DNA from 2 places in the Paractinoplanes hotanensis genome. Region 2 is predicted to be linked to the other one. Evidence: riboswitches for the same ligand, from Rfam matches in the RefSeq annotation. Region 2 holds a riboswitch; the other holds the start of a gene.
The links. A riboswitch is a leader RNA that binds a small molecule or an ion and turns the genes downstream of it on or off. The one in region 2 is predicted to bind cobalamin.

Region 1 (3,400 bases), on a different contig from region 2:
CAGCCACCCCGAGCAGGTGCGGGTCGGCCAGCGGATTGCGGAACACGCCCTGGTACGCGGCGCCGGCCAGCGCGAGCAGCCCGCCGACCAGCAGTCCGAGCACCACCCGGGGCAGCCGCAGCTCGGTGAGGATGGCGACCTCACGGGCCGTGAGGCCGCTGTGCAGCTGGACGCCCGGAATCAGGTTGAGAAGCTCGATGGCGACGCCGCCCGGCGGCAGCGCGACCGACCCGAAGGCCAGCCCCGCCACCAGCGCGATCAGAACGGCCGCGACACCACCGGCCAGCCAGCCCGCTCGCAGACCAGCCGGCCGGACCCCGCCCCGGTTCTCGCGGAGCGTGGTGGTCACCGCCCAGCCGTTCCGGTCACGCCGGGACCTTGGCCACGGCGTCGGCCACCGCGCGCACGAGATCGACGGTCCGCGGGCCCCAGCGGGACGCGATGTCGTCGTCGAGCGGGAAGATCTGCTTGGTCCGCACAGCCGTGATCGTGTTCCAGCCCTTGCGGGCGGCGACGGTCTGCGCCGACTGCTGGCAGCATTTGGTGTCGGCCAGGAAAATCGTGTCCGGGTCGGACTTGACCAGCGCCTCCGCCGAGAGCTGGGGGTAGCCGCCCTTGGCGCCGTCCGGGTCGGCGGCGTCGGCCACATTGGTCAGGCCGAAGAGCGAGAAGATCGAGCCCACGAACGTCTTCGAGGTGACCGTGTAGAGCGTCGGGTCGAGCTCGTAGTAGTAGCTGAGCGGCGCGCTGCGGGCGGGCACGTCCTTGACGATCTTGTCGATGTCGGCCTTCATCCGGTCGGTCAGCGCGTCGGCCTCCGCCCGATGCCCGGTCAGCGTGCCCAGGTCACCGATTTCCCGGTACGTGTCGTCGAGGTCAGCCGCGGCCGCGACGAGCAGCACCGGGATCTTCAGCCGGTCGAGCTGCGCGACGATCTTGTCGATGTCGTTGGAGAGCACCACCAGGTCGGGGTCCTTGGCCGCGATCGCCTCGGCGTTGGGCTTGAAGCCGGAGAGGTCGGTCTTCGGCGCGTCGGCCGGGTGGTTCGACTGATCGTCGACCGCCGTCACCTGCGGTCCGGCCCCGATGGCGAACAGCATCTCGGTGGCCGTCGCGCTCAGCGAGACGATCTTCTCGGGTCGCTGGTCGAGCGTGAGGTCGCCCACCGTCACCGGGTACGACGCGGCGGCGGCGCCCGACGGCTGACCACCCGCGGGCCCGGTCGTGTCGTCGTTGCCGCCGCAGGCGCCGGCCAGCAGCAGCGTGGTCACCGCGAGCGCGGCTGTCAGTGCACGTTTCATGAGGTCCTCCGGTCGGCCGGGTGCTGTGCCGACGGGCGTCGGCCGGGTGCTTCGCCGACAGGGCCTCAGGGGTGGTCTGTCCGCGAGGCGCCCCTCCCCGGGAGCGCTTGTTCGCGACCGGCGTCCAGGCGACCTGGCTCGACCCCGAAGGAGGTCACACAGTTGCGGGACAGCGCCGGGTTCACACCGGCTTCGCTGAACGCGGTCCCTCCGACGCTATCCCACCCCTGATCAACGGGGCGGTTCGGCGCTCTTCTCCTGCTGCGGAGCGGCGGCCCGGTCGCCCTCGGCGGCCGCTTCCTCGTCACCGGCCAGCGCGGCGCGCAGCCGCTCCTTCTCGGCCGAGCGACGGCCCGCGGCGCCGACGAGCTGCTCGTTCATCTCGTTACGCCACTTGGCGAGCAGGAAGAACGACGCGACGGCCGACACCAGGATCGCGATCATGCCGGTCACCAGGAGGTTGAGCGGGAGAGGCGAGAGCAGCGCGAGAACCACCACGAACAGGCCGATCCGGCCGAGCGTGTATTTGATGGCGGGGCTCATGTCTCCCTCTCGTCAGCCCACGCGGTGACTGAGCCACCGCAGGCCGTAGAACCAGATCAGGCAATAGACCACCGTGAAGGCGGCCGCGCCGAACAGACCGCTGACCAGCGTCGGGAACTGGGTGGCGGCGAGGCCGGCAATCGTCATGCCGGCGGCCACGGCGAAGCCGGTGCCCAGCAGAGCGACCACAACGCGCGAGGCGCCGTAGCCCTCGGCCCGGAACTCTTCGACGAACAGCCACACCGGCAGGATGATCGCGAGCCAGCCGCTGGTGTTGCCGAACTCGGAGACCCGGGTCAGCGACAGGATCGCCTCGAGGATCAACAGCAGGACGGCCCCGGTCACCAGCCCGGCCAGCGCGGTGCCGACGAGGTCGCCGATGGTCGCCAGGCGTCCGCTGGCGTCCCGGCGTGGGCGGCGGGTGCTTTTCGTGTCGGTCATGACACCTTGCAGGGTACGCGCCCGGCTCAGGCCCAGACCTGCTGCGGTTCGCTGCGCCGCAGGGCCAGGGAGGGCGCCGGCTCGTGCTCGGTCACGACCTCGTGGCGGCCGTCGCGCTCGACCGGCCGGAAGCCCGCGTCCCAGATGAGGGTGAGCACCTCGTCGCGGTCGGCGGCCCCCTCGGGACCGTCGAGGTCGTCGGCGCCGAAGTTGAGTGTGAGCTGGGCGACCGGCAGGCCGTGCATGGCCCAGGAACACGTCACGTGGCGCACGTTGTCGAGCAGCAGCCGGGACACGGCGAACGTCTTCAGCGTCTCGGTCGGCGCCGCCGCCCTGGCCTCGCCCTCGGGCTGGTGCCGCACCGGGGCGAAGGCCGGCACGTCGCCCGCTCGGTCCTGCTGGTCGCGCAGCCGCAGCACGTGATCGACGCGGTCGCCCGCACTCTCGAGACGGCCGTAGATCATGGAGGCGGCCTCGGACTGCGGGCCGGCGTTGAAGGTCACCCGGTCGCCGTTGAGCTCGGTGCGCCGGTGGTGGGCCAGGCGGCCGAGCCAGGCGAGGTCGTCGCAGGCGTAGAGGGCCTCGCCGTCGGCCCGGTTCAGCCGCTCGCCGGCATAGACCTTGGCCTCCAGCTCACGCTTCAATCCGGCATCCATCTGCTGCGCCCCTCTCGACAACTGCCGTCGAGAGTACTTCTCCCCTCCCCCGAACCGCCGGGCGCCGGTGTCCGGCGGGTGCCCGCGTGGTGCCGTTCGCCGGATTCCCAGTCTTCTTTCACCTGGGATCAATCGACAGGCATGCGAGCTTTGATGTAAGTCTTTAGGGGGACGGCACGCGGCGCGAAGCGGCGCGACGGGACGGGGAGCACATGGCGACAGCAAGAGTCGGTGTCCGGCGATCACGCAACGCACACCCTTGGTGGCGCCCCGTTGCGTTCTCCGCCGTTGCCGCCACCATTGCCGCCCTGTTCCAGCCCGTTCCCGCCCTGGCCGACCCGGCCACCGCCCCGCAGGACACATTCAACCTGGCCGTGCCCGATGTCGGCGCCCGCCCGGCGGCGCTCGGCACCCTGACGCTCCCCGGCCAGAAGGCGCCCACCACGAGCACGATCACGT
Region 2 (3,400 bases):
GCTGGGGCGGCGTGAAGGAGCTCGTGCTGGCCGCTCTGGCCGACGCCCCGTACGCCGTGGATCTGTCGATCGCCAGCGGCACGGGGCTCTACGACATCCACGAGCGGCGGTGGGACCCGGAGGCGCTGGACATCGCTGGAGTGACCGCCGGGCAACTGGCCGAGGTGCTGCCGACGACCACGGTCCTCAAGCTGCGGCCCGGCGTCGCCCGGGCGGCGGGGCTCGACCCGGCCACCCCGCTGGTCATCGGCGCGGCCGACGGACCCCTGGCCAACCTGGGCGTCGGAGCCACCCCGGCCGGGGTGGCGGCGGTCTCGCTGGGCACCAGCGGCGCGCTCCGGACGGTGGTCGACCGGCCCACCGCCGACCGGGCGGGGCGGCTGTTCTGCTACGCGCTCACCGAGGACCGCTGGGTGATCGGCGGGGCGGTCAACAACGCCGGCTCGGTGGTGCGCTGGGCCGGGCAGAGTTTCGCGGCCGGGTTCGAACGGCCGGGCGCCGAGGGGGAGGACGCCGACGAACGCGACGCCGCCCTGCTCGTGGAGGCCCAGGGGGTGGCGGCCGGCAGCGACGGGCTGCTCTGCCTGCCGTACCTGCTCGGCGAACGGGCGCCCTGGTGGAAGCCCGGTCTGCGCGGCGCGTACCTGGGACTGCGGCGGGAACACGGGCGCGCCCACCTCGTCCGGTCGGCCGTCGAAGGCGTGTGCCAGCAGCTGGCCCTGGTCCGGGACTCGTTCACGGCCGAGGGGATCGCGGTCACCGAGGTGCGGGCCACGGGCGGGGCGGTTGCCTCCGAGCTGTGGGTCGGTGTGCTCGCGGCCGCGCTCGACGTGCCGGTCGCGGTGGCCGACACCCCGGAGGGCACCGCGCTCGGCGCGTGCCTGCTGGCCCGGCACGCCCTCGGCGAGCTGCCCGACCTCGATCAGGCGGCGTCGCTCGTGCCGCTCGGCGAGCCGACCCGCCCCGATCCGGCCAACGCCCACCTGTACGCCCGGCTGCGGCCGCTCATCGAGTCTTCGGCGCTGGCCGTGCTCGAGGTGGTGAAGGAACTCGACCGGATCGCCCCGCCGGCCCTGCCCACGACGGAGAAGGCCGTGTCGTAGGGGTCACCTTACCCCGCGTTGACGGGGTGGGCGGGCGTGAGAAAGCATGGCGGGCGAGCGGTAGCGGAGGAACCCGGTGCGTAATCCGGGACGGTCCCGCCACTGTGACCGGGGAGCGACCCGCCACCAGAGGCCACGGCACCTACAGCCGGAAGGCGCGCGGGGAGCGACGATCCGGGAGTCAGGAGACTCCGGCCGCTCGTGACAACCGCCGCGCGGGCGTGGACACCCGCGCAGAGAGGGACTCCCGTGACGCCGTACCCGTTCTCGGCCGTGGTCGGCTTGGCCGATCTGCGCCTCGCCCTGCTGCTGACCGCCGTCTCGCCCGCTGTGGGCGGGGTTCTGGTGCGTGGCGAGAAGGGCACCGCCAAGAGCACTGTCGTGCGCGCCCTGGCCGCGCTGCTGCCCGAGGTGGCTGTGGTGCGCGGTTGCCGCTTCGCGTGTGACCCGTCGAAAATGGATCCGCTCTGCCCCGACGGCCCGCACGCCGCCGACAGTCCGGTTCACCACCGGCCCGCCTCGCTGGTGGAGCTGCCGGTCGGCGCGACCGAGGACAGGGTGGTGGGCACGCTCGATCTGCAGCGGGCGCTGGCCGACGGGGTCAAGGCGTACGAGCCGGGACTGCTGGCGGCGGCGCACCGCGGGGTGCTCTATGTCGACGAGGTCAACCTGCTGCCCGACCACCTGGTCGACCTGCTGCTGGACGCGGCGGCGATGGGCCGGGCCCACGTCGAGCGGGACGGGGTGTCGGTCAAGCACGCGGCCCGGTTCCTGCTGGTCGGCACGATGAACCCGGAGGAGGGCGAGCCGCGGCCGCAGCTCGTCGACCGGTTCGGTCTGGTGGTCAACGTGTCCGCGCCGCGCGACGCCAAGGACCGGGCCGAGGTGGTGCGGCGGCGGCTGGCCTACGAGCTCGACCCGGACCGGTTCGCGGCGCGGTTCGAGGGCGACGAGCGGGAGCTGGCGGGCCGGATCGTGGCCGCCCGGGACCTGCTGCCGGCCGTTGTGCTGCCGGACCGGGAGCTCGACCGGATCGCGCTGGTCAGTCTCGCGTACGGGGTGGACGGGATGCGCGCGGACATCGTGGTGGCCCGCTGCGCGGTCGCCCTGGCGGCCTGGCACGGCCGCGAGCTGGTCACTGCCGATGACGTACGCGATGCCGCGCGCCTGGCGCTGCCGCACCGCCGCCGCAAGGATCCCCTCGACCCGCCCGGCACCGACGAGCAGCGCCTCGAGCAAGCCCTGAAGGAAGCGGACGCGCAGCTCGGGGACGACGACCCGGACGACGCCCCGCCTGCTGGTGGCCCCGAGGACGGCGGCCCGGACGGGGGCGGCCCGGACAGCAGCGGCTCGGACAGCAGCGGCTCGGACCGTGGCGGCCCGGACAGCGGTGGCGGCGATGGGGGATCGGCTGACGGCGGCCCGGAAGGCGCCCGCGGCTCCTCGGACGACGGCGCTTCTCCGACGTCGCAGTCCTCATTGCCCAGTCCGGAAATGACGGATAAATCGGCCGCGGACCAGCAATCCGATGAGGACGGCGGGCGCGGCGAGAATCGGGTAGCCGGAGCGGCGGCGGTCGCGCCGGGTTCTGCCTATCGAACGAAGACTCTGAGCATCGCGCGTCGTGGGGAGGGCGGCCACGCCGGTCGTCGTTCGCTGTCGCTGTCGCGGCGTGGACGCGTTGTCGGCTCTCGGATGCCGACCGGTCGGCTGGCCGGGGCGCCGCACCTGCCGGCCACCCTGCGCGCGGCTCTGCACCGTGCGGGCACTGAGCGGTCACGGATCGGCCAGGGGCGCGAAGGAGCAGTCCCAAATCGGGTACGCACCGGGCAGGCAGAGGTGGGAGGGGCGCGTGACTCGAGCGCTGCCGGGCCTCAGTCGGACGGCGAGCGGGGCCAGGTGCACCGCGCGGGCGATGCGCCCGTGGATGCGGGTTGGCGGCCGATGGTGCTGCCCCGGGATCTGCGGGAGGCGGTGCACGTCGGGCGGGAGTCGAACCTGGTGCTCTTCGTGGTCGACGCCTCGGGGTCGATGGCGGCCCGCAAGCGGATGACGGTGGTGAAGACGGCGGTGTTGTCGCTGCTGCGCGACGCCTATCAGCGGCGGGACCGGGTGGGGATGATCACCTTCCGGGGGCACGAGGCCGAGCAGGTGCTGCCGCCCACGTCCAGCCATGAGGTGGGGGTGCTCCGGCTGGCGGGTCTGCGCACGGGGGGACGTACGCCCTTGGCCGCCGGCCTCCGGACGGCCGCCGCGACCATCGCGACCGAGCGTCGCCGTGACCCGCGCCGGCGGCC

Region 1: another riboswitch for cobalamin. It lies ahead of LXN57_RS17200 (ABC transporter substrate-binding protein); the one in region 2 lies ahead of LXN57_RS08865 (VWA domain-containing protein).

Annotation. Positions count from the first base shown of each region.
Region 1 covers NZ_JAMQOL010000021.1:79,100-82,499, reverse strand. The annotation lists gene LXN57_RS17205 (FecCD family ABC transporter permease) at 1-349, opposite strand, end outside; gene LXN57_RS17200 (ABC transporter substrate-binding protein) at 366-1,301, opposite strand; cobalamin riboswitch at 1,411-1,548, opposite strand; gene LXN57_RS17195 (DUF4229 domain-containing protein) at 1,533-1,844, opposite strand; gene LXN57_RS17190 (hypothetical protein) at 1,857-2,285, opposite strand; gene LXN57_RS17185 (hypothetical protein) at 2,312-2,941, opposite strand; gene LXN57_RS17180 (C40 family peptidase) at 3,154-3,400, shown strand, end outside.
Region 2 covers NZ_JAMQOL010000010.1:177,088-180,487, reverse strand. The annotation lists gene LXN57_RS08870 (gluconokinase) at 1-1,103, shown strand, start outside; cobalamin riboswitch at 1,170-1,295, shown strand; gene LXN57_RS08865 (VWA domain-containing protein) at 1,353-3,400, shown strand, end outside.